DNA from 4 places in the Microbispora sp. CSR-4 genome. Region 4 is predicted to be linked to each of the others. Evidence: riboswitches for the same ligand, from Rfam matches in the RefSeq annotation. Region 4 holds a riboswitch; each other region holds the start of a gene.
What was found. A riboswitch is a leader RNA that binds a small molecule or an ion and turns the genes downstream of it on or off. The one in region 4 is predicted to bind cyclic di-AMP.
Positions count from the first base shown of each region.

Region 1: linked by a shared signal. The riboswitch ahead of FLV34_RS26765 (glycoside hydrolase family 25 protein) and the one ahead of FLV34_RS06935 (C40 family peptidase) in region 4 are both predicted to bind cyclic di-AMP.
Region 2: linked by a shared signal. The riboswitch ahead of FLV34_RS02180 (C40 family peptidase) and the one ahead of FLV34_RS06935 (C40 family peptidase) in region 4 are both predicted to bind cyclic di-AMP.
Region 3: linked by a shared signal. The riboswitch ahead of FLV34_RS32300 (CHAP domain-containing protein) and the one ahead of FLV34_RS06935 (C40 family peptidase) in region 4 are both predicted to bind cyclic di-AMP.

Region 1 is NZ_VJVX01000042.1:2,469-9,498, reverse strand. It holds gene FLV34_RS26785 (TraR/DksA C4-type zinc finger protein) at 1-32, opposite strand, end outside; gene FLV34_RS26780 (hypothetical protein) at 265-630, opposite strand; gene FLV34_RS26775 (hypothetical protein) at 798-1,232, shown strand; gene secD (protein translocase subunit SecD) at 1,275-3,521, shown strand; gene FLV34_RS26765 (glycoside hydrolase family 25 protein) at 3,608-4,333, opposite strand; cyclic di-AMP (ydaO/yuaA leader) riboswitch at 4,346-4,491, opposite strand; partial or broken gene uppS (polyprenyl diphosphate synthase) at 4,768-5,868, shown strand; gene FLV34_RS42695 (hypothetical protein) at 6,123-6,524, shown strand; gene FLV34_RS41780 (hypothetical protein) at 6,739-6,993, opposite strand; gene FLV34_RS40735 (hypothetical protein) at 7,003-7,030, opposite strand, start outside.
Region 2 is NZ_VJVX01000001.1:461,749-468,778, forward strand. It holds gene FLV34_RS02160 (long-chain fatty acid--CoA ligase) at 1-89, shown strand, start outside; gene FLV34_RS02165 (SAM-dependent methyltransferase) at 396-1,229, shown strand; gene FLV34_RS02170 (glycosyltransferase family 4 protein) at 1,368-2,477, opposite strand; gene FLV34_RS02175 (hypothetical protein) at 2,571-3,479, opposite strand; gene FLV34_RS02180 (C40 family peptidase) at 3,584-4,204, opposite strand; cyclic di-AMP (ydaO/yuaA leader) riboswitch at 4,276-4,430, opposite strand; gene FLV34_RS02185 (C40 family peptidase) at 4,744-5,706, opposite strand; gene FLV34_RS02190 (NYN domain-containing protein) at 5,856-7,030, opposite strand, start outside.
Region 3 is NZ_VJVX01000059.1:10,793-17,822, forward strand. It holds gene FLV34_RS32280 (VOC family protein) at 1-352, shown strand, start outside; gene FLV34_RS32285 (excinuclease ABC subunit UvrA) at 491-2,881, shown strand; gene FLV34_RS32290 (SDR family NAD(P)-dependent oxidoreductase) at 3,182-3,943, opposite strand; gene FLV34_RS32295 (helix-turn-helix transcriptional regulator) at 4,036-4,383, opposite strand; gene FLV34_RS32300 (CHAP domain-containing protein) at 4,532-5,206, opposite strand; cyclic di-AMP (ydaO/yuaA leader) riboswitch at 5,221-5,354, opposite strand; gene FLV34_RS32305 (SDR family oxidoreductase) at 5,677-6,576, opposite strand; gene FLV34_RS32310 (TetR/AcrR family transcriptional regulator) at 6,703-7,030, shown strand, end outside.
Region 4 is NZ_VJVX01000005.1:24,044-31,073, reverse strand. It holds gene FLV34_RS06950 (FAD-dependent monooxygenase) at 1-874, shown strand, start outside; gene FLV34_RS06945 (hypothetical protein) at 926-1,837, shown strand; gene FLV34_RS06940 (hypothetical protein) at 1,912-3,003, shown strand; cyclic di-AMP (ydaO/yuaA leader) riboswitch at 3,409-3,567, shown strand; gene FLV34_RS06935 (C40 family peptidase) at 3,762-4,211, shown strand; gene FLV34_RS06930 (MarR family winged helix-turn-helix transcriptional regulator) at 4,278-4,607, opposite strand; gene FLV34_RS06925 (alpha/beta fold hydrolase) at 4,703-5,452, shown strand; gene FLV34_RS06920 (YafY family protein) at 5,488-6,459, opposite strand; gene FLV34_RS06915 (VOC family protein) at 6,553-6,951, shown strand; gene FLV34_RS06910 (glycoside hydrolase family 68 protein) at 6,908-7,030, opposite strand, start outside.

The DNA of each region.
Region 1 (7,030 bases), on a different contig from region 4:
ATGAGGAGACGCGGCGACCTGATCTCTGCCATAGGCGGCATCACTCCAGGTGAAAGATGATGTGGGCGCGCGGGCGCGCGCCTTCGGCGTACCGGGGCTGCCGGTACGCGAGACGAGTACGCGGGAACGGCCCGCGTACGACGGTGATGGGAAGGCTTCGCCCGTGACAGGGCGCGGCTACGCGAAATCCCGTGTCGCAGCGCTCATGTCACAGCGCTCATGTCACAGCGCTCATGTCACAGGGCGCGGATTACAGCGCTTGTCTCAGATGGCCTGTGGCGGGCTGCGCGAGCCGGCGGTGCGATGACCGGTCTGCTGGGGGCTGAGGACGATGTCCTCGTGATGCCGGGCGGGCCCCGGCGGGGTTACGGGTGCCGCGGCCACGGCGACGCGCGGCCGGAACGGGAACGGCAGGTGCTCGGCACCGGCGGCGCTCGTGGGCAGGGTCGCCGACTGCGGCGTCCACGCCCCCGGCGTCCACACCTCGGCGGCGGCCTGCGGCGCGCGCTGGGCGGGATCGCCGCCATACCAGGCGGGCGTGGAGGCGACCAGTGCGAGGGCGAGCATCAGCAGGCCCACCACCAACGTGAAGGCGGTGGACCCGCACGTGCCACGTCGCAAGGTCGCCATGTGACCGACCATAACCCACCTTCGCGAAACGGTCATCCGCGTTTCCTGCGCCCGTGTTCTGTGCCCGTTTCTGTGCCCGTTTCTGGGCCCGTCTCCCGCGGGCACGCTCGCCCGGAACCGGCTACGGTGGCCGCAAGACCGGGCGGACGCGGGAGGGGGAGACCGTCGTGCGACGTGGGCTGACCGCCGCGCTGCTGCTCCTGCTGCACGCGATCCTCCTGACCTCCGGCGGCACGCCGGCGTCAGCGTCGGCGCACGCGCCGGCGTGGGGGACGGCGTGGGGGACGGTTCATCTCCCCGCCGCCCGCCACGTCGTGGCGGCACCGGCGCGTGACGGGGCACGGCTCACGCACACACGGCTCATGGGCACGCGCGTCTGCGCCCCTGCCCACGCCACGCGGCCGGCTCAGGGTGATCCGGCCCGCGTCCGGACGGGCGGGGCCGGCTCCGGCGCCACCGGCGGGCCGGTCGTGCTGCCCAACCCCGCGGTGCCGCGCGGCGGCACCCGGGTCACCCGGGCCGGTCCGCGTCACGACGGCCCGCCCGCCCAGCGCACGCGTCGCGCCGCCGCGGCCCGCGCCCCTCCCTCCACGGCGTACTGAGACCGCTCTCACTCGTCCCACTCGTACGCCTGTGGAGGCTTCATGTCCCGTGCGCCCCTGTGGCGCGCGGTGGCGGCGCTCGCCGTCATCGCGATCTCACTGCTGCTCGCTCTCACCATTGCGCCGCGCCTCGGCCTCGACCTGCGCGGCGGCACCCAGCTCGTCTTCGAGACGAGAGACTCTCCCACGGTCAAGGCGGACGCCGACGCCGCCGACCGTGCCCTCGACGTGCTCCGGCGCCGGGCGGACGCCCTCGGAGTCGTCGATCCCACCCTGGTCCGCTCCGGCGAGAAGCGGATCATCGTCGAACTGCCCGGCGTGCTCGACCCGCGCGAGGCCGCCGCGGTCATCGGCAAGACCGCCCAGCTCAACTTCCATCCGGTGCTGAGCGCCGCCGAGGAGGGTGACACGGACGCGATCGCGGACGAGAGCGGCCGGAAGCTGAAGCTCGGGCCGGTCGCGCTCAGCGGGGCCGGTGTCGCCGACGCCGCCGCGCGCAGCGACCCCCAGGCGGGGCCGGGCTGGTTCGTCACGATCGATTTCAAGGAACCCGGTCCCTGGCGGAAGCTGACCGGCGAGGCGGCCTGCGCGCCGCTCGGCGACCACAAGCGCCGCGTCGCCATCGTCCTCGACAACGAGATCATCTCCTCGCCGCAGGTGGACGAGTCGATCGCCTGCGGGGTGGGGATCGGCGGCGGCACCACGCAGATCACCGGGTCGTTCACCCCGCAGGAGGCGCAGAACCTCGCGGTGCTGATCAAGGGCGGCTCGCTTCCGGTGCCGCTTGAGCTGGTCGAGCAGCGTACGGTCGGCCCGACCCTCGGCGCCGACGCCATCGCGGCGAGCGCCAAGGCCGGCGTCGCCGGGGTGATCCTGACCGCGGTGTTCATCGGCATGGTCTACCGGCTGGTGGGCGTGCTGGCCGCGGTCGCGCTCGCCTGCTACGGCCTGATCTCGTACGCCGGGCTCGTGGCCATGGGGGCCACGCTCACGCTGCCCGGCCTGGCCGGGTTCGTCCTGGCGATCGGCATGGCGGTGGACGCCAACGTGCTGGTCTTCGAACGGGCCAGAGAGGAGTTCGGCGACGCGCCCCGGCGGGGCCTCAAGGCGGCACTCGACCGGGGCTTCAAGAACGCCTGGAGCGCGATCGCCGACTCCGGCATCACCACCCTGCTCGCCGCCGGGCTGCTGTTCTGGCTGGCCTCGGGGCCGGTGAAGGGCTTCGGCGTGACGCTGGCCATCGGCGTGCTGGCCTCGCTGGTCTCGGCCATGCTGATCACCCGGGTGCTCACCGCCGCGCTGATCGGCAGGATCGGCCCGCGGGCGTCCGGCATCGGCTCGATCGGCCGGGTCAGGACGTGGCTGACGCGGCGCGACCCGGACCTGATGCGGCGCGGGCGGCTGTGGCTCGCCGTCGCGGCCGGGCTGCTCGTGGTCGCGGGCGCGGGCCTGGTCACCCGCGGCCTCAACTACGGCGTCGAGTTCACCGGCGGCCGGATCGTGGAGTTCGGCACGAGCAGGCCCGTGGACGTCGCGGCGGCCAGGCAGGCGGTGGCGGACGCCGGGTTCCCCTCGGCCGTCGTGCAGCGGTCGGAGGACGCGCTCTCGGTGCGCACCGGGCAGATCAGCGCCGACGACGTGGTCCGCATGGAGGAGGCGCTCGACCGGCGCGTGGGCGAGGTCGCCAAGCAGCGCGACGAGCTGATCGGGCCGAGCCTGGGCGAGGAGCTGCGCCGCAACGCGATCATCGCGCTCGCTGTCGCGCTCGCCGCACAGCTCGTCTATCTGGCGTTCCGGTTCCGGTGGACGTTCGGCACGGCGGCCGTGGCGGCGCTGTTCGTGGACGCGGCCGTCGTCGTCGGCGCGTTCGCCTGGATGGGCAGGCCGATCGACGGGGTGTTCCTGGCGGCGATGCTCACGATCATCGGTTATTCGGTCAACGACAAGGTCGTGCTGTTCGACCGGGTGCGCGAGCTGTGGCCGGTGCGCCGCCGCGAGCCGTTCGGCCGGGTGGTGAACGCCGCGATCCTGCAGACCGCGCCGCGCACGGTCAACACCGGGCTCGGGGCGCTGTTCATCCTGGCGGCGCTTGCGGTGTTCGGCGGCGACTCGCTGCGCGACTTCGCCGTCGCCCTCCTGATCGGCATCGTCGCCGGCACGCTGTCGTCGTCGTTCGTGGCCGGGCCGGTGGCGATCGCGCTGGAGCGGCGCTCCGGCCAGGCGCCGCCGGCTCCCGCCGCGCCCCGGGTCAGGCCCGTACGCCGCGACGACTCCGGCGCGGTGGTCTGAGGCCGGTACGGCTCCCGGCGCGTCCCCCCGGGGCGGGCGATCCGCCCCGGGGGGACGCCGGGCTGTCGGCGGCGCTGCCGGCGGCGTTATCGGCGGCCGAGCGCGCGCAGCTGGGCGGGCGTCAGCGAGGAGACGTTCTGGTCGATGGGCTCATCGGTGTACTGGTGGATGGCCCAGGTCTTCCAGTCGGCGGGCGGCGTGATGTCGCCGGGCGCCTTGCTGTAGTGGGCCACCCACAGCGGGTACTGGCCGAGGCCGCGGCCGTACTTGTTGGCGAAGTTCCACCCGCTGTAGAACATCGGCCTGGTGCCGGTCTTGGCCGTCACATACTCCAGCCAGGTCTTGGCCCACTTGTTGACCTGCTCGACGGACTCGCCGTCCGCGGTCTCCAGGTCGAGGACCAGGATGTCGCCGGGCTTGCTCGGCTGCGAGTTCACCACGCTGAGGAAGTGGTCGGCCTCGGCGATGGGGTCGTTGGAGGGGTGGCCGTAGTGGTAGGCGCCGCGGACGATGCCCTTCTTGGCCAGCTCCCGCCAGTGCCGGGGGAAGGACGAGTCGACCCAGTCGGTCCCCTCGGTGGCCTTGATGAAGCCGAACTGCGCGCGGCTGTTCATCCAGTCGTGGTCGGCCTCGTAACCGGAGACGTCCTGACCGTACGTGTGCGGGTTCGCGTACGCCGGGGCGGCGGGCAGAGCCACGGCCGCGGTGATGCCGGCCGTGGCGGCCGAGACCGCGAGGGTCGCCGCCGCGAGGGCGGAGCGCAGGCGCCGGCGCGAGTGCCGGCCCCCGAGGGAGAGCCGATGGGTGGACATGACGAGGTTGACTCCTTGCTTCCATGCCGCCTACCGGGTTAGCTGACGGGTTCGGGCAGGAAGTGCCCTACGGGCGCATCTGGGGGCCTGCGCTCCGATTCACCCCAAAGAGAGTGGGTCCCCGGCTCCACATGACGCGGATTCGGCGGCCGCGCGGTCATGCGACCACGCGGACCGGGCAACGACACGGCAAGGGATGGGTCGCCGGAGGCGGGTCGTTACCCCATACCGTGTGCCCTAAAGGTACACAATCCACCAGAATGGTGTAAACAGGACAAAACACGCCTTTACCTGGCACAACGCGGCAGCACCTGGTCCGGACCCGCTCGAAGTAAGGGCCGTGGCTAACAACGGTAAGTAGTCGATCTCTCACCGACTGTGCAAGCCTCGTCGCCGTGAGGGTGAGAAGCGTCCCCCGTCATGTGGCGTGCGTCATGGACGGGAACGGCAGGTGGGCCGCGCAGCGGTCCCTGCCCCACACCGAGGGGCATCGGGCGGCCGAGGCCGCTGTGATCGATGTCATAGAGGCGGCATACTCGGCGGGCGTCGAGTGGCTGAGCCTCTACGCGTTCTCCACCGAGAACTGGCGGCGCCCCGCCACCGAGGTCGACGTCCTGCTGCGACTGGTGCGCCGCGCCGTACGCAAACACGCCCTGTCACTGCACACACGGGGGATCCGCTGCCGGTTCCTCGGAGCCGCCGACCCGCGGATCCCGCCCGCACTGGCCAGGGACATCGCCGACCTCATGGCGCTGACCCGCGACAACCGGCGGATGACGTTGACGGTGGCGTTCGACCACGGCGGCCGCCGCGACATCGTCGAGGCCGCCAGGTCGCTGATCCGCGACGGCGTGCCGCCCGAGCAGGTCACCGAGGAGAGTTTCGCCCGTCGTCTGCCCCACCCCGACATGCCGGAGGTCGACCTCGTCATCCGCACCTCCGGCGAACAGCGCATCTCCAACCTCATGCTCTGGCAGGTGGCGTACGCCGAATGGGTCTTCCCCCCGGGTGCTGTGGCCCGACTTCCGTGCCGGGCACTTCTGGGAGTGCCTGGAGATCTACCGGCGGCGCCACCGCCGGTTCGGCGCCACACCGACACCGATCTCGGCACCGGTCTCGGCACCGGTCTCGGCACCGACACCGACAGGAAAGGGACGTCGATGAGTGACGCAGCACCGGGATCCATGCTCCACGAGCTGACCCGGCAGACGCGCTGGGGGCTGGTGGCGACCCGGGCCATCGTCCTGGAGGCCGCGCACCCGCAGATCGGCGCGGCGCTGATCACCAACTCGACCTTCGTCGCGCACCCGTGGCGCCGGCTGCGCAACACCGTGCTCAGCGCGCAGCGCATGGTGGACCCCGACATCCGGGTGCGGCAGCGGGAGGCGGCCCGGCTCAACCGCCTCCACGCGCGCATCACCGGCACCGACGCCGAGGGCCGCCCGTTCAACGCCGCGGACTCCGAGGCGCGCGCCTGGGTGGTGGCGACGCTGTTCGAGTCCACGGTCACGATGTGCCGGTTGAGCGGCGAGTCCCTCGACGGTCCGGTCCTGGAAAGGCTGTACGCCGAGTTCCAGTCGTTCCTCACCCTCATGGACCCCTACGGGGGCAGGCTCCCAAGGCGGGGGCGCTCCTGCGCCTCCTCACACCCGGCCCGGAGGCGGCCGGCACCGCCACCACCTCCGCGGCCGCCGCCGGGGGCTCCGCCGTACGATCCGCCGCGCGGTTCTTCTCCGAGGTCCTCGACCAGACCGGCGACGGCCACCTCGACTGGCCCGACCTCGCCGCGATGGCCAGGGAGATCGCCACCCGCCTCGACCTGGAGACTCAGGACGAGGACCGCCTGTTCGCGGCCTTCGCCGACTGGTGGCGGGAGCTGCAGCAGGAGCTGGACACCGACGGCGACGGACGCATCACCGGCCACGAGTACGCCGCGGCCTCCGCCGCCCTGGCCGGCCCGGCGCTCATCAGGATCGCCGAGGTACTGTTCGACGTCACCGACACCGATGACGACCAGACCATCGATGCTGAGGAGTACCGGTCTCTCTTCCGTACGGCGTTCGACCACGACTCGGGCGACGACGATGATGACGGGCGGCTGACCCGGGGTGAGTTCGTCCGCCGGTTCCTCGGCTTCATGGCGGGCCGCCGGCACTCCGGCGGCTACGACCAGATGTTCGCCCAGGCCTGACGCGCTGTCGCCGCGGCCGAAGTCCAGGTCCCTGCCCGTGCGTGCGAAGGCGTAGAAGCGCTCGACGGTCTCGGCCGGCGCGCCCGCCGGGACACCGATCCGGCCCGCCAGCTCGGCGAAGGTGTCCGCCCGGAAAGCGATGCCCTGGCCGTAGAAACTCCTGCGGCACCGGCATGCCCGGCATGATCTGCGCGAACGGATAACGCGCCCGTGCCTAGGCGTCCATCACGAACCAGGCCGGGACGTGCCCGCCCGCGCCCTGGTCGTGCACGAAGTTCACGTACGGCACGGACTCGTCGGTGAACCTCCTGCCGTCCGCCGAGACGATGATCGACGGCGGGATGCACCGCTCGGACACCAGCGCGATCGTCTCCCCGGCCGGGTGCGTACGGCCCGCTGTCGTACGCGGCCAGCGCGGCGGCCATGCCTCCGCCCCCGCTGCCGACGATGACGAGGTCGAACTCCTCATCCCACGCGGTCACCGCTCCTCCTTCCGCGTGTTGCCC
Region 2 (7,030 bases), on a different contig from region 4:
GCGGCCACGTCACGCCGAAGCAGTCGATCAAGCGACACGTCGTGGCCCGCGACTTCGCCAAGCAGATCGACGAGCTGTACGGCGACTGAGCGGCGACCTGGACACCGCGGGTGCGCCGGGCGCGCCGACGGAACTCCTGAAAGTTTCATCGGCGTCGGCGCACCCTCCGGACGGCGCGGGCCGCGGTCGCGCGAGAGGACCGGGACGGCCGGGGACATGCGGTGATCAGCCCCCTATGGGAGTGGGTCTTCTTCGCCGCCGGTGACGGACGACCTGCGGCGACGCCGCGCCGGCCCTGTTGACCACCGGAAACATCGCAGCCGTCCCGCAGCAGCGCGTTTCGCTTGGTTATGCTCCAAGCGCATCCATGATCATTGTCTGGAGAGGGGCGGGCGATGAGCGACAGAGCCGGCAGATGGAACTGGACGCACCGCGATCCCGACTACCTCCCCCCGGAGATCGACACCACGAAGCCCAGCATCGCGCGGGTGTACGACGCGTTCCTCGGCGGCAAGGACAACTTCGCGGTGGACCGCGCGGTCGCCACGGAGGGCATGCGGCACTTCCCCGACCGCGGCGAGGGCGCCCGCAACAACCGGGCCATGCTGTTCCGCGGCGTGAAGTACATGGCCGAGCAGGGCATCGACCAGTTCCTCGACATCGGCTCGGGCCTGCCCACGATGGACAACACCCACTCGGTCGCGCAGCGGATCGATCCCGCCGCGAAGGTCGTCTACGTGGACAACGACCCCATCGTGCTGGCCCACGCGCGGGCGATCCTGCAGACCGACAAGCGCACCCGCGTGATCACCGCGGACATGCGCGAGCCCGAGGTGATCCTCGGCCACCCCGAGGTCGATGGCTTCCTCGACTTCTCCCGCCCCATCGGCCTGCTGCTGGTCGCCGTGGTCCACCACCTCGCCGACGAGGAGGACCCCGACGGCCTCGTGGACACCTACAAGGCCCGCCTGGCACCCGGCAGCTACATGCAGCTCACCCACTTCTGCTCCTGCGCGCCGGAGATGCGCGAGCTGGAGGCGGTGCTGCTGCAGATGCTGGGCACCGGCCGCGCCCGCGACATGCCCGAGATCGTGCGGTTCTTCGACGGCCTCGAACTGATCGAGCCCGGCGTGGTGCACGTGCCCGAGTGGCGTCCCGAGAAGCCCGTGAGCTACCCCCTCGACCTCGGCGGCATCTGCGTCGCCGGCGGCGTGGGCCGCAAGCCCTGACCGGCCGGAACGACCTCGCGGGCGTGCCCACGAGGCGGCCGCACAGCGGGCGTGCTCCCGGCTGAGGCAGCCACAAAGCGGGCATGCTCCCGGCTGAGGCAGCCATACAGCGGGCCGTGCCCACCGGCTGAGGCTGCCTCACAGCAGCGCGGCGAACCGGGCCGCGACGAGGTCCCAGCGCCACTCCTCCTCGATCCAGGCCCGGCCCCGCTCGCCCATCGCGCGGGCGCGGGCGGGGTCGGCCAGCAGATCGCCCACCGCGGCGGCCACCGCCGTGTGCGACGTGCCGTCGACCACCAGGCCCGTCTCGCCGTGCCGTACGGCGTCGGGGGCGCCCCCGGAGGAGCCCGCGACCACGGGCAGCCCGGTGGCCGACGCCTCCAGATAGACGATGCCGAGGCCCTCCACGTCGAGCCCGCCGAACCTGCTGCGGCAGGGCATGGCGAACACGTCGCCCGCGTCGTAGTAGGCCGGGAGGGACGCCCAGGGCACGGACCCGGTGACGACCACCGAGCCGCGCAGGCCGGCCCCCGCCGCCGTCCGTTCCAGCGACCGCCGCAGCGGGCCGCCGCCGACCAGCAGCAGGACCGCGCCGGGAACCCGCCGCAGAACGAGCGGCCAGGCCCGCAGCAGCACGTCCTGGCCCTTGCGCGGCACCAGCCGGGAGACGCACACGACCACCGGCCGGTCGCCCAGGCCGAGGGACGCGCGGATCCGGTCGCCGCCCGCCCCCGGACGATAGAGGGTCGTGTCCACGCCGGGCGCGAGCCGTACGAGCCGGGAGGCGGGCACGACCCGGGCGATCCGGCGGCGGGTGTACTCGCCGAGATAGGTCACGATGTCGGCCCCCGCCCCGATGCGGCGCAGCAGGGCGCGCGCGCCCGGCAGGCGGGCCCACGACGCCTCGTGCCCGTGGGTGAGCATGACGATGCGGCCCGCGCCCGCGGCGCGCAGGCCGGGAGCCAGCAGCCCCAGCGGCGCCGCCGCGCCGAAGACGACGGTCGCGCCGTCCTCCACCAGCGCCGCCGCCCGTCGCGCCACCGCGCGGGTCGGCAGCATCAGCGAGGAGGGATGCCGGACCACCTCGTACGGCTGGCGGGCGTCGAACTCCTCACACCCCTTCCAGCGCGGGGCGTACACGACCACGGAGCCGGGCGGCCTGCGCACGGCGAGGCCGTGCACGAACGCCTGGATGCCGCCCGGTCTGGGCGGGAAGTCGTTCGTGACGATCAGCGTCCGCTTCGTCATCCTCACCCCCGCTGCCGGCGTGATCACGCGGTCCCCCCGCGCCGCCCGAGAACGCATTGTCGCAGTCCCGGCCGGGTCGTCGCGGTCGGACGATCAGGTCCGGGCGAGCTGCTCGCGCGACCACGACCGCCAGGCGCGGGTCAGGTCGCCGGCGGTCAGCCCGAGCTCCTCCCGCAGGGCGGCGCCGATCTCCTCGCGCAGCGCGGCGCGATAGAGGGCGACCAGCCTCGGCTCGCCGAACCGGGCCGCGATGTAGCGGCAGGCGAGCCACGCCTCCTCGTACGCCTGGGCGGGCCTGGCGGCGAAGTCGGCGGGCCCCGGCAGGCCGCCGAGCGCCGCCCTCCCGGCCGCGACGTCGGCGGCCAGCTCGGCGGCGACCGTACGGACCGGCAGCCCGCTGTCCAGGTAGCCCACGTAGTCGGCGAAGCCCTCCATGAGCCACATCGGCACCGTGCGGCGGCCGGCGGTCGCGACGTGCGTCAGCTCGTGGGTCATGACGACCAGGCGGCCGGTCGCGGACAGGCGGGCGAACGCGGCCGGCTGCACGATCACCCGGTCGCCGGTGGCGACGGCCGCCAGGCCGTCCACCTTCGCCGGCGCGGCCAGCACGGCGGCCTGCTCCTCGGTGCGCGGCACCAGGACCACCGCGCCGCCGAGCCCGCCCCAGACCCTCGTGACCGTACTGCCCGCGCGGCCGGCCAGCGCGGCGATCTCGGCGACCAGCGGCCGGGGCGACCCGACGACGACGGCGCGCTCGCCGCGGGCGACCGAGGCGCCGGTCCACATGCCGGGATGCTCGCGTACGGCGGCGCGGGCGTCGAGCCGCAGGGCGCGCAGCGGGTCGGGCGGCGCCGCGGCGGCGGGCCCGGCCAGCAGCGCGGCCAGCGCGACGGCCACGGCCGCGATCCGGCGGGGAGTGGCCCCGGCGGGTCCGGGCCGGCTCCGGCCGGCTCCGGCACGCACGCCCGGCGCGCACGCGGGCACGCCGCTCGTGACAGTCACGCCGTGCATGGTAGCCAGCGCATGTCACGGCCCCGCCCACCTCGGCGAGGTGGACGGGGCCGTAAGGACGGCGCCGGTCGAGGGGGCTTGGTGACCGGTGCCCGTCAGACGCCCGGCCGGACGGCACCCACGAAGGTGCTCCTCCGGTAGGCGTCCAGCTTGTCGATCCTGACCCGCGTGCCGCTGTGCGGGGCGTGGATCATCCTGTTGTGCCCGACGTACATGCCGACGTGGCCGCCGCCGCTGGTGAAGATGAGGTCACCGGGCTCGAAGTGCCCCCAGGACACCTTCTTCCTGACCGCGCTGCGGATGGACCACGTCGTGCGCGGCAGCCGTACGCCGGCCTTGCGCCAGGCGTACTGGACCAGGCCCGAGCAGTCGAACGCGCCCGGTCCCGTGGCTCCGTAGCGGTAGGGGTCGCCGATCTGCTTCTCGGCGGCCTTCACCGCGCGCCGGGCCCTGGCCCGCTGGAGCGAGGCCCTGCTGATCTTCCGCTTGGCGGTGTGCCTCTTGGTCCGCTTCTTCGCGGCGGCGTTGCGGGCGGCGGTCTTCGCGCTCTCCTCGGCGCCCGTCTTCGTGGCCGTCTTCGTGGCCGTCTTGGTGGCCGTCTTCGTCGCCGTGGCCGTCGTGACGACCGTGACCGTCGCCGGGTCGGCCGCCGGGTCGGCCGCCGTGCCGGCTGCCGCCGCCGGATGTGCTCCAGCGACACCTACGGATGCCGTCAACGCGGCACCACTAACGGCAATTCGGGCAAGACGGGACAGACTGGGGGTGGTAGACAGGATCTCTCCTCGGGTCTTCCGCTCACGCCTACCGGGTTAGCTGACGGGTTCGGGCGGGGAAGTCGCCCTACGGCGCGCGATGCGCCGATTCACCCCGGACCTTCGCGTGAAGGTCGGTGGTTCCCCGGCTCCGTGCCTCCTGACTGCACGGACTCGGCTGGCCATCGGCGTCGGGGGGATCCCACGGGGGAGGGTGATGAAGGACGCCGATGCCGCTGGATGACTGCGACCGGCCGGCCGGACCGGGACGCACGGCGGCGAGGCGTGCTCGCCGCGGCCCAGAAGCTACCCAGGACTCGCGGCGTTCGGCAAAGCGCTCCAGCCGGATAAAGGTCGCATAACGAAGGCCGCGGAGAAGAAATCGCAGCTTACCCACACCGCGAATGCGCCAAATGTGACCCTGCCCACAATTTGCACAACAAGCGCCGATGGGGTCACATTTGCCGCGTCAGTCACAGATCGTCACGGAGACGGCGGGACCGTCAGGGGCGCACGGCTCCGATCGCGTGATACTCGGCGAGTGTGACGACTTTCACAACATCGCCGGTCTGCGGGGCATGAACGACCTTCCCGTCGCCGGCGTAGATGCCGACGTGCCCGTATCCGGCGTGCCAGAGCAGGTCGCCCGGCTGGAGGTCGTCGAGCGAGACCCGGCGGCTCGCGCCCCAGGCCCACTGCTCGTAGCTCGTCCGGGGCAGCCGGACGCCCGCCGCCGCCCACGCGGCCTGCACGAGCCCGGAGCAGTCCCAGGCGCCCGGTCCGGTGCCCCCGTAGCGGTAGGGCTTGCCGATCTGCTTGTAGGCGAACTGGAGGGCGGCCAGCGCGTTGCCGGACGCCGGCCCGTTGTAGACGACGCCGGCGCTGTTGGGGTTGCCGGGGTTGAACGTCCCGAGCGAGCGCAGCAGCTTCATCTGCTCCCGGACGAGCTTGTCGACCTTCTCCTTCTCGTCCGCCAGCTCGTCCTTGACGTCGGCGGCCTCCTTGTAGACCTGCTTGCTCTGGTTGCGGCGGTTCTTGAGGTCCTTGATGGCGCCCTCGTACGCCTTGAGCCGCCCGGCCCGCTCGGCCGACATGTGGTTGAGCGTGGCGAGGCCGCTGAGCATGGCGTCGGGGTTGGAGCTGTAGAAGACGCCGCCCCACGACCCCATGTCGCCGACCTGGTAGCTGCTGACGGCCATCGAGACCAGCCCGGAGCGTAACTCCTCGACCCGGGCGTTCTGCTTCTTGTAGTCCTCGTTGATCGTGAGGTACTTCTGCCGGGCCTTCTTCCACTTCTCGTTGGCCGCGTTATAACGGTCCACGAGCTGGTCGGCCTGCGCGTTGAGCTTGCTCAGCTTCGCTTTCACCTGCGCGACAGTGGGCTTCGGATCCGCCTGCGCGCCCGTCATCGGAGTGAGCAGGACCACGGCGGCCAGACCGGCGGCCACCGGCACACGCCCTCGCACTGAGCCCCCTTGAGGATAAACCTCTTTGATCGACGAAACCTGCGGCGCGACTCTATCTAGGCGATCTTGAAGCTTCAACCTATTCGCAGGTATTCGCGGCAGTCGTCACCTACTGTGACGTCGCAGGTCCGGGGCGTGCGCGGGACGCGTCAACCGCGGCCGAGACGGCGCAGCAGCAGGATCGAGGGCACCGGCCGGGCGCCCATGCGGCGCACCGACTCGGCCACCTCCCGGTCGGAGGAGACGACCGCGATGGCCCGCCCCGGCGGCTCCGCCCGCACCAGCGTGCGGATGAGGTCGTCGGCGATCTCCCCGGGCGCGCTGAACATCACCCGCACCCCGCGCGGCGCGGACACCTGGACGGGCCCGTTCAGCTCGGCGCCGTCGAACACGCACGTCACCTCCGCCCGCGTCTGCACGGCGAGCCCGCCGAGCCCGGTCAGCAGCCGGGCCCGCTGGTCGGCGAGGGTCAGCGACGGATAACCGGTCTTGGTCACGTTGTAACCGTCGACGATCAGATGCAGGTGAGGGATGGCCAGGAGCTGGTCGAGAAGCTGCGGGTCGTCGTTGGCCAGCGCCCGCGCGGGCACGGCCGTCACGCCCGGCTCGCCGGGCACCACCGCGTTCACGTAGTCGGCCGGCCTGCTGATCGTCGTGGGCAGGCCGAGCTCCTTGCGCAGCCCGGAGGCGGCGTCCTGGAGCGCGTCAAGCAGCACCCGCACCCGGGCGTCCTCGATGCTGCGGCCCTCGCGGGCGGCCCTGCGGCTGGCCTCGAGCTGGCGCTCGGCGTCCGCCAGGCGCTCCTTGAGCCGGCGCAGCTCGGTCTCGGCCGCGCCGTTGGCGCTCGCGGCCCTGGCACGCGCCTCGGCCGTCTCGGCCTCCAGCTCGGCCGCCCTGGTCTCGGCGGCCTTGACCCGCTCGCGGGCGTCGTGCAGCTTGCGCCGCAGGTCGGAGTTCTCCGCGCGGGCGGCCTTGAGCTGCTCGCGCACCCGGTCGATCTCCTCCTTGGCGGAGGCACGCTGCGCCGCGAGCTGCTCGCGCAGCCGCGTCTCCGCCTGCTCCCGCTGGGTGCCCGCGGCGGCGGCCTGCTCAAGGTCGGTCCGCGCCTGCTCGACCAGGTCCGGCCAGCCGGGCGGGCGGGTCAGGTAGGCCGCCGCCGCGACCAGCACCGGCTCGGCCGCCGGGGGCACCGTGCCCTCGGCCAGGCTCCCCACCAGCTCGGGCCAGGCGGTCTCCACCGCCTCGGCCACCCGCTCGCGGAACTCCTTGTCGTTTTCCAGCTGGGCCGCGATCGGCGCGCTGCCAAGACGGGCGCGCTTGCGCG
Region 3 (7,030 bases), on a different contig from region 4:
CTTCTATCGCGACGTCCTCGGTTTCGAGGTCCGGGGCGACGCCGGTTACGGAGGGATGCGCTGGATCACCGTCGGCCCCGCCGGTCAGCCGGGCACGTCCATCGTCCTGTCCCCGCCGGGCGGCAATCCCGGCGTCACCGACGACGAGCGCCGCACCATCGCCGAGATGATGGCCAAGGGCACCTTCGCCATGATCACCCTGTCCACCGGGGACCTCGACGGCCTCTTCCGGCGGTTGCAGGACCAGGGCGCCGAGATCGTGCAGGAGCCGGTCGAGCAGCCGTACGGGGGGCGCGACTGCGCCATCCGCGATCCCGCCGGCAACATGATCCGGATCAACGAGCTGCGCTGAGCCGGCGGCGCCGCAGTCCCCCTGCGTCCCCTGCGTCGCCGAAAGAGCCGGGCGCACCGCTCGAAGCCGGTTGGATCGAGCCCTGCCACGCCGACGGAGACCCCCTAGGCGACCCCGCCTGACGTTTTGGAGAGCACGATGAGCATGGCCACGAGGACGGACACGCAAACCCCTGCGCCGCACGTTGCCGACACCCACGATCTGATCCGCGTCTACGGCGCGCGCGAGAACAACCTCAAGGACGTCAGCATCGAGATCCCGAAGCGCCGGCTCACGGTGTTCACCGGAGTCTCCGGCTCGGGCAAGAGCTCGCTGGTTTTCAGCACGATCGCCGCCGAGTCGCAGCGGCTGATCAACGAGACCTACTCGGCGTTCGTGCAGGGGTTCATGCCGACGCTGTCGCGTCCCGAGGTCGACGTGCTCGACGGGCTGACGACCGCGATCGTCGTCGACCAGGAGCGGATGGGCCCCAACCCCCGCTCCACGGTCGGCACGGTCACCGACGCCAACGCGATGCTGCGCATCCTGTTCAGCCGGCTCGGCCGGCCGCACATCGGCTCGCCCCAGGCGTTCTCCTTCAACGTCGCCTCGGTCACCGGAGCGGGCGCGGTCAAGTTCGAGCGCGGCGGCAAGACCGTGAAGGAACGGCGCGAGTTCTCCATCACCGGCGGCATGTGCCCGCGCTGCGAGGGCCTGGGCCGCACCTCCGACATCGACCTGTCCCAGCTCTACGACGACTCCAAGTCGCTCAACGAGGGCGCGCTCACGATCCCCGGCTACAGCGTCGACGGCTGGTACGGCCGCATCTTCAGCGGCTCCGGCTTCTTCGACCCGGACAAGCCGATCCGCGACTTCACCAGGACCGAGCTCGACGACCTGCTCTACAAGGAGCCGACCAAGATCAAGGTCGACAACATCAACCTCACCTACGAGGGCCTGATCCCGCGCATCCAGAAGTCGATGCTGTCCAAGGACAAGGAGGCGCTGCAGCCGCACGTCCGGGCGTTCGTGGAGCGGGCGGTGAAGTTCACCACCTGCCCCGAGTGCGGCGGCACCCGGCTCAGCGAGGCCGCGCGGTCGTCCAAGATCAAAGGCATCAGCATCGCCGACGCCTGCGCGATGCAGATCAGCGACCTGGCCGCCTGGATCCGCGACCTCGACGAGCCGTCGGTCGCGCCGCTGCTCGCCACGTTGCGGCAGCTTCTCGACTCGTTCGTGGAGATCGGGCTGGGCTACCTGTCCCTCGACCGGGCGTCGGGCACGCTGTCGGGCGGCGAGGCGCAGCGCGTCAAGATGATCCGCCACCTCGGCTCCTCGCTCACCGACGTCACCTACGTCTTCGACGAGCCCACGACTGGCCTGCACCCTCACGACATCCAGCGGATGAACGACCTGCTGCTGCGGCTGCGGGACAAGGGCAACACGGTGCTGGTCGTGGAGCACAAGCCGGAGATGATCGCGATCGCCGACCACGTCGTCGACCTCGGCCCCGGCGCCGGCACGGCGGGCGGCACGGTGTGCTTCGAGGGCACCGTCGAGGGGCTGCGGGCCAGCGGCACCGTCACCGGCCGCCATTTCGACGACCGGGCGGCCCTCAAGGAAACGGTGCGCACGCCCACCGGCACCCTGGAGATCCGCGGCGCGACGGCGAACAACCTGCGCGACGTCGACGTCGACATCCCGCTCGGGGTGCTCGTCGTCGTCACCGGAGTCGCCGGGTCGGGCAAGAGCTCGCTCATCCACGGGTCGGTCCCGGCCGGCGCGGGCGTGGTGTCGGTCGACCAGGGCGGCATCCGCGGCTCGCGGCGGAGCAACCCGGCGACCTACACCGGGCTGCTCGACCCGATCCGCAAGGCGTTCGCGAAGGCCAACGGCGTGAAGCCGGCGCTGTTCAGCGCCAACTCCGAGGGCGCCTGCCCCACCTGCAACGGCGCCGGCGTGATCTACACCGACCTGGCGATGATGGCCGGAGTGTCCACCACCTGCGAGGAGTGCGAGGGGAAGCGGTTCCAGGCGGCGGTGCTGGAGCACAAGCTCGGCGGGCGCGACATCAGCGAGGTGCTCGCGATGCCCGTGTCGGAGGCACAGGAGTTCTTCGGCTCCGGCGAGGCCCGCACGCCCGCCGCGCGCGCCATCCTCGACCGGCTCGCCGACGTCGGCCTCGGCTACCTCACCCTCGGCCAGCCGCTCACCACGCTGTCCGGCGGCGAACGGCAGCGGCTCAAGCTCGCCACCCACATGGCAGACAAGGGCGGCGTCTACGTCCTCGACGAGCCGACCGCCGGTCTCCACCTCGCCGACGTCGAGCAACTGCTCGGGCTGCTCGACCGGCTGGTCGACTCCGGCAAGTCGGTCATCGTGATCGAGCACCACCAGGCGGTCATGGCGCACGCCGACTGGATCATCGACCTGGGCCCCGGCGCCGGTCACGACGGCGGCCGGATCGTCTTCGAAGGCACCCCGGCCGACCTCGTCGCCGCCCGCTCCACCCTCACCGGCGAGCACCTCGCGGCCTACGTCGGCGCCTGACCTCGGCCTGTCGCGAATGCCGGTCCGGGCCCGAGGCTCGCCCAAGCTGAGCACGCGACAGCAGGCCGAACCAGTGCGCGTGCCACATGCGATCACCGTCGCCGACCTGATGGGTTCGCCATCGGAATGGCGACGGTGTACCGCAACTCTCTAAGCGCGCAGGCCCGCCGACAACCGCAGGCCCGTCGGCCGGTGGAGCTCGGACATGAGCGCGACCGCCTCATCAGCGTATTCCCCCGGGCTGTGACCTGGGTCGACGTCATCAACCTGGGGTTTGAGCCGCACTCCCTGTTCTGAGGGTCACGAAGCCGTGGAGAACTGGGCCGGTAGGCCGTCCAGCAACTGACTCAGCAGCCCGTATCCGCCATCGACCCGGATCACCTGGCCGGTGACCGTGGCGAACGCGCCGTCCACGAGCGCGGCGATCGGGCGAGCCAAATCCTGCGGCCGCAGCATCGTGCCGGTCACCGACCGGTCACCGAAGTGGCGCCGGATGCCATCGGTGAACACCTCAGCGGTGGCATCGGTACGAACCGCGCCAGGGGCGACGGCATTGACGGTGATGCCGTCCCGTATGGTCTCGCCGGCGATCTGCTGGGCGAAGGCGTTCACCGCGGCTTTGGCAGTGGACTGGGCGGCACTGCCGATGATCAGCTCGGCCGCGGTAGCGGAGACGTAGACGATCCGGCCGGACCGCCGCCGGCGCATGACCGGCAGCACCCGCCGGGTCAGGTGGTAGATGCCGGCCAGCTCATCGCTGATCTTGGCTGCGAACGCCTCCCACGGCACATGCTCCAGCGGGCCGAAAGGCGGCGCCGCGGTGTGGGCGTTGCCCACAAGCACGTCGATCCGCCCGTGCTCGGCGACCACCCGGTCCACCAGCGTGGTCACCTGGGCTTCGTCGGTCACGTCGGCCTGTACCGCCTGCGCGGCGCCGATCTGCTTGACCACCAGCTCCGCGGAGTCGGCGTCTCTCAGATAGTTGACTATCACGTGATAGCCGAGCCGGCCCAACTCGAGCGCGGTCGCGGCTCCGATTCCCCGGCCGGCTCCGCTAACCAGCGCCCAGCAGCGCTATGACCACGGCGTGACTCCTGCCGACCAGGTGATTCTGAGCCAATAATGCAGAATGCGGCGATCTGCACGCGCACGGCTTACGGACGGGCGTCGTCCCGGAGTCGGCGCTCGCGCCTGCCGCGGGCCAGTTCGGTGCCCAGGGCGTCGAGGCGCTGGTTCCAGAAGCGGCGGAAGTGGTCGAGCCAGGTGTCGACCTCGCGGAGCGGCGCCGGGTCGACGGCGTAAAGGCGCCGGGTGCCCTCGGCCCGGACCGTCGCGAAACCGCTCTCCCGCAGCACGCGCAGGTGCTGGGACACCCCGGGCTGGGAGATCCCGAACTCCTCCTGCACGATCGCGCCGATCTCCCCGGCGGGGCGCTCGCCCTCCGCGAGCAGTTCCAGGATCCGGCGGCGCACCGGATCGCCGAGGACGTCGAACGCGTGCATGCCGTCAGGCTCGCAGCTCGCGCTCGCGTAGGTCAATTCGGCAGGAGCCGTACGCTCCCGGCCGGGACGGCGAAGCGCGCCGGGATCACCGGCGCGCTTGTGGGCCGTCGTCGGAACGACGATGGATCGTCCGCCAGAAGGCCGTCCGTCAGGAGGAGGCGGACAGGTCCCCGGGGTACATCGGGTAGCCGTATCCCGCCACCTGCCAGGTGGGACGGGTGCGGGCCTCGACGGCGCCGCCGTCGCCCGTGTTGCCCTCGATGGTCTGGATCGTTCCGTCGCCGTTGTCCTTGACGACGAACCCGACGTGGTTGATGTCGTCGATGTGCTTGCTGCCGCTCCAGGCGAAGAACACCACCGCGCCCGGCTTGGGCGTGTGACCCCAGCGGCCGTGGTCGGCGAACCACTGCGCGTGCTTCACGGTGTACGCGTCGGCGCCCATCACCGGGCCGATGCCGAGCTGCTGGCCCACCCAGGACACGAACATGTCGCACCAGGGGGCGTTGAGGTAGTCGGCGAGCTTGCCGCCGTCGCGGGCGAGGGTCTCGCGGGCGCGCGGCGTGGACATGTACCACTCCTGGAACTTGGTGCCGCCGCCCTTGGCGTTCTCGCTGATCCCGATCTGGCTCCTGGCCAGCTTCAGCACGTCGGCCGAGGTGATCTTGGGCAGCCTGGCGGCGATCTCCGGCATGGACTGCGCGGTCGCCGGACCCTTCCCGGTCGCCGGGTTGTCCGCGTGCGCCGCGGGCGCCGCGATCAGCACGGCCGAGGCGAGGGCTCCGCCCGCGAGGGCAGCGCGGACCCAAGTGGTGAAGACGTGCATGGTGGGGCGTTCTCCCTTACTTCCATGCCACCTACCGGGTTAGCTGACGGGTTCGGGCTGGAAGTCGCCCTACGGCACGCATGCCGATTCACCCCAGGAGAGGTGGGTCCCCGGCTCCGCGCGGACGCGGACTCGGCGGCCGGGCGGCAGGCCGGGATGGCCGGCCGCGTCGGTCTGAGGAGGGCTTCTTGACCATTGAGATGAGCAAGTGCGCCCTGAGCTGCCTAAAAGCTAATAGACCAGGTCAGACCGGTCAAGTAACTACAAGAGGGATTTTACCCGTCAAGTCCGGTACAAAGCGGACGGCAAGGGTACGGTGAGGCGGCCCCCGATCAGCGGGACCCCGCCCCTGACGGCGATCCCGCCCTGCCCCGCCCTCCGCCGCGGGCCCGGCGCGGGGGCGCTACCCCCGCGCCGGGACCCGGAAAAATCTCCCGGCCTCGCTTGACGCGCCCTTGGTCGCGGCGTCGTCAACGGGAGATCGCGTACGCGCCCGTGTCGAGGTCGTCGACGAGGGCCGGGCCGGTGGGCGTCCACCCGAGGAGGGTGCGCGTCGCGGTGCTGGTCGCCGCGAGGTCCATGCCGAAGAAGTTGCCGATCCACCCGAAGTGGTCCGGCACGTCTCCGGGGGCGATCGAGGCGACGGGAAGGCCGAACGCGCGGCCGATCGCCTCCGCGATCACGCGGGTCGGGACGCCTTCCTCGGCGACGGCGTGCAGCCGCGCGCCCGCGGGCGCCTTCTCCAGGCCGAGTGCGACCATGCGGGCGGCGTCGCGCACGTGCACGGCGGACCAGCGGTTGGCGCCGTCGCCCGGGTAACCCGAAACGCCCTTCTCGCGGGCGATCGCGGCGAGGATCGCGATGAAGCCGTGGTCGCCGGTGCCGTGCACGGTCGGCGCGAAGCGCAGGCTCACGGTGTGCACGCCACGCTCGACGAACTCCAGCGCCAGGTTCTCGCTCCCGCCGCGGGGCGAATCGGGGCCGTGGAACGGCGACGGGTCGTCCTCGGTGGCGGGCCGGCCCGGGGCGAAACCGGCGAGTCCCGAGGCGAGCAGGAACGGACGACCGGTTCCCTCCAGCGCCTCGCCGATGGTCTGCACGGCGGCTCGTTCGGTCGCCGCCGTGCCGGCCGGGTCGGACCAGTCGTGCTTGTTCGCGAGATGGATGACGGCGTCGGCGTCCCGGGCGCCCAGGCGGATGCCGTCGAGATCGTCGAGGTCGCCGCGGCGGACCCGGGCCCCCTTGCCCTCCAGGGCGGCGGCGGACGCGTCCGACCTCGCCAGTCCGATGACCTCGTGACCGGCGGCGAGCAGCTCATCGGTCACCGCGGAGCCGATCCATCCGGAGGCTCCGGTGACGAAAACACGCATGAGGAATCTCCTTCGGCGCACCGCCGGCAGGGCGGAGCGACTTCCCGAAAAACTGATGTCTGTGACTGACGTCAGTCACAGACATCACGGTACTCCTTCGTGGCCGTCATCACTACACTTGATCGCATGACGCGTTGGGCGCCCGGGGCCGCCGAGCGGCTGCAGGAGGCCGCGCTCGAACTGTTCGCGACCCACGGGTTCGAGCAGACGACCGCCACGGACATCGCACAGTCCGTCGGCCTGACCGAGCGCACCTTCTACCGCCACTTCAGCGACAAGCGCGAGGTCCTCTTCCACAACCAGCACCTGTTCACCCAGGCGTTCCTCGCCGGTGTGGAGGCCGCGCCGCCGGACGCGTCGCCGATCGAGATCGTCGCCTGCGCCCTGCGGTCCGCGACGTCCTTCTTCCCGGACGAGCGCCGGCATCATTCGCGAACCCGGCAGTCCGTGATCG
Region 4 (7,030 bases):
GGCCGGAGACGGCGTCGAGTACGTCTTCGACGACTCCATCACCGCCCTGCGGGAGACCCCCGAAGGAGTGCACGTCACCTTCGCGAACGGCGCTCCTCGCACGTTCGACGTGGTGGTGGGGGCCGACGGCCTGCACTCGAACGTGCGCGCGCTGGCCTTCGGCGAGGAGTCGCGGTTCGTCCACGACCTCGGGCACTACATCTCGATCTTCACGGTGCCGAACCACCTCGGCCTGGACCGCACGGAGATGATGCATCCGGCGCCGGGCAGGAGCACCGGGATGTACAGCACGGCGCGCGCCGACGACGCCAAGGCGATGTTCCTGTTCTCCTCGCCGCCGCTGGAGTACGACCGGCGCGACCCCGCCCAGCAGAAGAAGCTGCTCGCCGGCCTCTTCTCCGGCCAGGGCTGGGAGGTTCCGCGCCTCCTCGACGCCATGGAGGACGCGCCCGACTTCTATCTCGACTCGATCAGCCAGGTGCGCATGGACCACTGGTCGTCGGGCCGGGTGACACTCGTCGGCGACGCGGCCTACTCGGCCTCGCCCGCGTCCGGTCAGGGCACCAGCCTGGCCCTGGTCGGCGCCTACGTTCTCGCGGGCTGCCTCGCCGAGGCCGCGGGAGACCACGCCGCCGCCTTCACCGCGTACGAGCGCGAGCTGCGGCACTTCGTGGAGGAGAACCAGAAGCTCGCCGAGGGCAACCTCAGGGGCATGGTGCTGAAGTCCGCGGCGCAGATCCGGTTCCAGATGCTGATGCTGCGGCTGATGCCGCACCTGCCGGGCAGGAACCGCATGATCGAGCGGGTCACCGAGCCGATCCGCAAGGCCGCGACCGCGATCACGATCAGGGACTACCGGGCCCAGGCCGCGTAGCCACCCGCACGCACCGGCAACATTTCCGGGTTGTCCGGCATCTCACCCCACATGAGACTGCGCACGGTTCTCGCGACACTCGTCCTGGCCGCCGTTGCGCTGGGCGGGCAGCCCGCGACGGCCGCCACTCCGGTCACGATCGCGTACGCCAGGTGGACGCACACCTGGGAACTGGTGCTGACCGACGGACACGTGGTGAAGGTGCCGGAAGCGCTCGCCGTGGCGCCCCCCGACGCGGTCAACCCGGGGGCGCGGGCCGCGTTCCTGGTCAGCGGGGACGGCCGGCGCTTCTTCTACTTCCGCAAGTCGGACGGCCGGTTCGCCGAGCGGACCCTGCACGGCAGGGAACATGTGATCCGCGACCTAACCGTGGCCACGACCGGCGAAGAATGGCCGTCGGTGTCGTACGACGGCGGTTTCGTGGTCACCAAGACCTCGGCACCGGGCCTGGGAGCCCTGCTGGACCTGCGGAAGGGCAGGAGCCTGCCGCTGCCCGGAAAGACGGACACCTGGAACTTCGCGGGATTCAGCCCGGACGGCGCGCGGCTGCTGATGCAAGGGGAAGACGGCCGGATGACGGTGTTCGACCGGGGGCTGCGCACCCGCCTGCGGTCGAAGACGCGGCTGTGGGCGACGGCCCTGGCGAACGACCACGTCACGGCGGCGGAGCCGGTCGGCTCGTGGCCGAAGTCGCGCACGCTGCGCCTGGTCGACCTGCGCACCGGCAAGGCGAGCCGCACCGTGACCGTACGGCTCCCGCGCGGGCGGCGGATCGACGACCTCGACTTCGACAAGGCGGGACACCTGGTCGTCCGGTCGAAGACCGAAACCGGAGTGACGGTCTACCGGGTCTCGAAGACGACCGGCGTGGTGACGCGGGTGCGGAGCCTGGTCAGGCCCGACGCGAAGATCTGGGTGCTCCCCGGTGACGACGCGTACGAGCCGTGGACGGAGAAGAAGTGACTCCGGCCCTTCCGCGACGTGTGAACGACTCCCCTCGGTCAAACGTCGTACTGGTGAGCGGAAGGGGAAGCATCGTGCGCACCGTACTCGTCTCGGGCATATCGGCGATCGGGCTGGCGTTCCTGCCGGCCGCGGCGGCCTCGGGAGCGGCCCACCAGGGCGGCCAGGCCGGGGAGACCGCGCCCACGTGGCGGCTGGCCAAGGTGAACACCCTGCCCGGGGACGACGTGCTCGACGACGTGACGGTCCTCGGCAACGGGTCGGTGTGGGCGGCCGGCCACCGGGTCGTGAACGGCACGCGGCGGGGCCTGGTCGAGCGGTTCGACGGCCGATCGTGGAAGGTGCTCCCCGGCAGCCCGTCGTACGAGCTGACGGCCGTGACCGCCGGCTCGGACAAGAACGTGTGGGTCTTCGGCCCGGGGAAGGCGAGCCGGTGGAACGGCCGGACATGGACCACCTTCTCGCTCGGCAGCGGCTTCTCCACGACGGACGCCGACGGCACGGGCGCGAAGGACGTCTGGGCGGTCGCCGACTCCTCGGCCTCGGCCAGGCACTGGAACGGGTCGTCGTGGCGGAGCGTCCCGCTGCCGGCCCACGCCGCCGCCGTCGACGCGTACAAGGCCGGTGACGTCTGGGCGGCGGGGGCCAAGGGCACCCGTCCCGCGATCATGCGGTGGAACGGGAAGTCCTGGGCGCTGGTGCCCACCCCCGCGATCAAACTGCCCGCTCGCGACGCCGCCGCGGTGCTCACCGACATCGCCGTCCTCGGCCCCCGCAACGTGTGGGCCGTCGGCGGCGTGAGCTGGGAGGGCGCCGACGACCAGGGCGACGACAAGATCTACGACCGCCCCCTGGTCATGCACTGGAACGGCCGCTCGTGGACCGCCTCGGTCGGCGCCGTCAACGCCCAGCCGTACACGGAGGTGGAGCCCGACGGCGCGGGCGGCGTGTGGATCGTGCAGAGCGACTGGAACTCCACCCTGTGGCATGTCACGGGTTCGACGTGGCGGAGCACCCCGATCCCCCGGAAGGCCGGCACCGACGCCGCCCTGTTCTCGATCGCGCGCAGGCCCGGGACGACGACGCTGTGGGGCGCCGGGTTCACCGCGCCGCAGGGCGACCCCGACGACCCCTCCGCCAACGGCGCCTTCTGGCGTACGAACTAGCCATCCGGCAGGTCACGCCCGCTCGTGCAGGGCGGCAGCCGGGCGGCGCAAGCGACGATCAACGCCCCCCGGACCACAGGCGGGCAGCCGAGGGGCCGAAGGCCTCCAGGGTCAGGATGTACGCCGCCGCCAGGGCTTACTCGCCTTCCTCCGCAGGTCAGGCCCGCCATGGGACGAGTGTGACCAGCGCCACATCTCTTCCGCAGATGCACTCTGACCTGCAACTTCGCGCAGTTGATCCCTTTTATGCGCTTCTTATCCTTTTGATGCTCTTTGCGGAGATATGGGGCTCTTGGTAGTTTCCTTGCCCATCGGCGGGATCCACGTGACCTCGTCGTTACGAACCCGGCCCCGCCGGGTTCGACCATCCACAGTCGCCGTCGCCCCGCCTCTCCGCCCCCCTGGGCGCCGGTGATGCCGAATCCGAGCCGCTAGGAGGCTCGGAGCCGGGGAACCAATCGACCTTCGACGAAGGTCTGGGGTGAATCGGCGCGCCGGCGCCGTAGGGCGATCTTCCCTGCCCGAATCCGTCAGCTAACCCGGTAGGCGCAAGCGGAAGACCAAAGGGAGAGATCCTCCTGTCCACCAACTCCACCACTCTGCTCCGCATCGCCTGCGTCACGATCGGTAGCGCGGCGCTCACCGCGTCGGCCGGAGCATTGAGCGCACTCCCCGCAGCCGCCGCGTCCGCGACGGTGACATCCCCACCCCCGGCCCCCGCCCCCGCCCCCGCCCTCACCTCGGCGGTCATCCCGCCCGTGCCCCCCACAACGACCACCCCCCTGCATCCCGCGCCCGTGGCCGAGAACTCCGCCACGAGGAAGCTCACCAAGGCGGCTCTCCAGCAGGAGAAGGCCGAGCGCGCCATCAAGGTGGCGAAGAAGCAGCTCGGCGACCCGTACGTGTGGGGCGCCACGGGCCCAGGAGCGTTCGACTGCTCCGGGCTGGTCCAGTTCGCCTGGCGCAAGGCCGGCGTCAAGCTCCCGCGTACGACGTGGGCGATGCTCAGGCACGCCAAGAAGAGGGTCTCGCTGTCGCACCTCAAGCCCGGCGACCTCATCTTCACCAGTGGCGGCGGCCACGTGGGCATGTATCTCGGGCACAGGAAGGTGATCAGCGCCCCCCACAGCGGCGCGGTGGTCAGTGTCGACAGGCTCAACGCCTATTGGAGGGGCAGCTTCCTCACCGCCGTACGCCCCGGCGTCTGACCCGGGACGCCCTCGGTGGAGACGCGCCGCCGCGCAGCGCATCTCCGCCGAGGGCGTGGCCGGAGGCTACGCGTCCTCCACGACGAGGCGCCGGAGCAGGGCCAGCAGGGTCGCGCGGTCCGCGTCCGGCAGGGCGGTGTAGCACCTGGCGAGCACCTCGTCGGCGACCTTGCGCCCGGCTTCCAGGACCCGCTCGCCGGAAGGGGTGAGATGGTGCTCGATGCGCCTGCCGTGCCCGGGCCTGCGTTCGATCCATCCCTGGGCCACGAGCCGCCCGGCGAGGGTGCCGAAGGCCTGCTCGGTCTGGAACGTCGCCGCGGCCAGCTCCCGGGCCGACGCCCCGGGGGTACGGCTGATCGCCCGGAGGGCGTCCCACTGGGCGAGCGTCGCGCCGATCGCCGACAGCCCGCTCTCCAGGGCCCGGTGCTGCCGATATTGGACCTGTTTGACCGCCCGCCCGAGTTGTTGCAGATCGCGACCTGTCCCTCACCATGTCGGAGGCCGGCACCGGCAGACCGGCCCTGATCCTGCACGGCGGCGGCGGCCCCGCCACGATCGCCGGGCTCGCCGGGCACCTCTCCCGGACGGCACACACCCTGACGCCCGTGCATCCCGGCTGGGACGGCACCGACCGTCCCCCGTGGCTCACCGGCATCGACGACCTCGCCCTCGCCTACCTGCACTGCCTGCATCGCCTGGGGTTGCGCGACGTTCTCGTCGCCGGCTCCTCCCTCGGCGGCTGGACCGCCGCCGAGATGGCCGTACGCGACACGGCGGGGATCATCACCGGGCTGGTGCTGGTCGACGCCGTGGGCGTGGACGTCCCCGGCGAGCCGATCCGCGACTTCTTCGCCCTGGACGCGCGCGGCGTGGCCGAATACGCCTGGCACGACTCGCAGCGCTTCTACGTCGACCCGGCCGGCGTCCCCGCCGACCAGCTCGCAGCCCGGGCGGCCGACATGGCCACCATGCGCACGCTGGCGGGCGACCCCTACATGCACGATCCCAAACTGCTCCGCCGGTTGCGGCACGTCGACGTGCCCGCGCTCCTGGTGTGGGGGGAGAGCGACCGGATCGTCACCCCCGCCTACGGAGCCGCCTACGCCGGCGCCTTCGCCAACGGCCGGCTGGAGGTGATCCCGGAGGCCGGTCACCTGCCGCACATCGAACAGCCGGCGGCCACCTTCGCCGCGATCGACCGCCATCTGCACGCGGCCGGTTCGCCGGCGACCAGCGCTTAGCCCGCAGTCACCCGCCCGCCGTCACCCGCCCGCAGTCACTCTGCGGTCCTGCGGGCGGAAGCCGCGAGCCGGTCCGCGAGCGCCGCGACACGGTCGCGCAGCTCGTCCGGCCGCTCGATGACGAACGGCCGGTCGAGTGAGGCGAGCACCGGAGGCAGCCAGTCGAGCCGCTCCGCGCGCACCTCGACGCGGAGCCAGCCCTCGTCCCCGGAATCCGCCAGGGTCGCGACGGCGGCGGGAAGCCGGGCGCGGATCTGCTCGACCGTCCCCTGGATCCGCAGCACCACGTCGTACCGATATCGAGCCGTGGCGAATCCGGCCAGGACGTGCTGCGCCGGATCGAACCCGGCGGGCGGCTCGAACGAGCCGGGCAGCGTCCTCGCGTCCGCGATGCGGTCCAGCCGGAAGGTCCGGTCCTCGCCGATCTCCGGATCCGCGCCCGTGACGTACCACCGGCCCGAATGGGCGACGAGCCCGTACGGATGCAGCGTGCGCTCGCTGCGCCGACCATCGGCGGCGGTATACCTGATCGAGATCGGCCGGTGATGGCGCACCGCGTCGGCGACGCAGAGCAACACGGCGGTCTCGGGAACGGCGGACTCGCCGGGCGGGGCCGTGAAGGCGAGGGATTCGAGCACGGTGTCGAGCCTGCAGGCGAGCCGCTCGGGCAGAACGCGCCGGATCTTGGCCGCCGCCGTCTCGCTCGCCGTGCCCGCCGCCGTCGTCAGCCCCGCGCGGCGACCGGCGACCAGGCCGAGCAGCACGGCGAGCGCCTCGTCGTCGCTCAGCATGAGCGGGGGCATGCGATATCCGGGGGCGAGGCGATAGCCGCCGTATCGGCCGCGCACCGACTCGACGGGCACATCGAGGTCGATCAGGTGGTCCACATATCGCCGCACGGTGCGCTCGTCGACGCCGAGCCGGTCGGCGAGCTCGGCCATCGTCCGCGTGCCGCCCGACTGCAGGAGCTCCAGCAGCGTGAGAACGCGATGAGTCGGTCGGGCCACGTCACACAATCTAGTGACAATACTGGGCGGTTTCTGTCCGGTATCCGCCCTAGTGTTCCCGGGACGAACAACCCGGGAACCAGGGAGATCACCATGGACTTCGTGTCGATCCGCATCATCACCGACGACGTCGCGCGCCTCGCGGGCTTCTACGAGCGGGCCACGGGCGTGCGGGCACGCTGGGCGAGCGCGGAATTCGCCGAGATCAAGACCGCCTCCGCGACCCTCGCGATCGGCAGCACCCGCACCGTCCCGCTCTTCGCACCCGGCGCCGCCCGGCCGTCCGCCGACCACAGCGTGATCGTCGAGTTCCTCGTCGACGACGTGGACGGCGTGCACCGGAGCCTGACCGGCCACGTCGAGGAGTTCGTCCAGGAGCCCACCACGATGCCGTGGGGCAACCGGTCGCTCCTGCTCCGCGACCCCGACGGCAACCTGGTCAACTTCTTCACCCCCGTCCCCCCGGAGGCAATCGCGAGGTTCCCCCGCTGACGGCTCCCGCCGACGCGGGAACGACCACGGAGGTGGCGTCCTCGCGCAGGGTGAGTTCGAGCACCGGCGCGATCGTCCC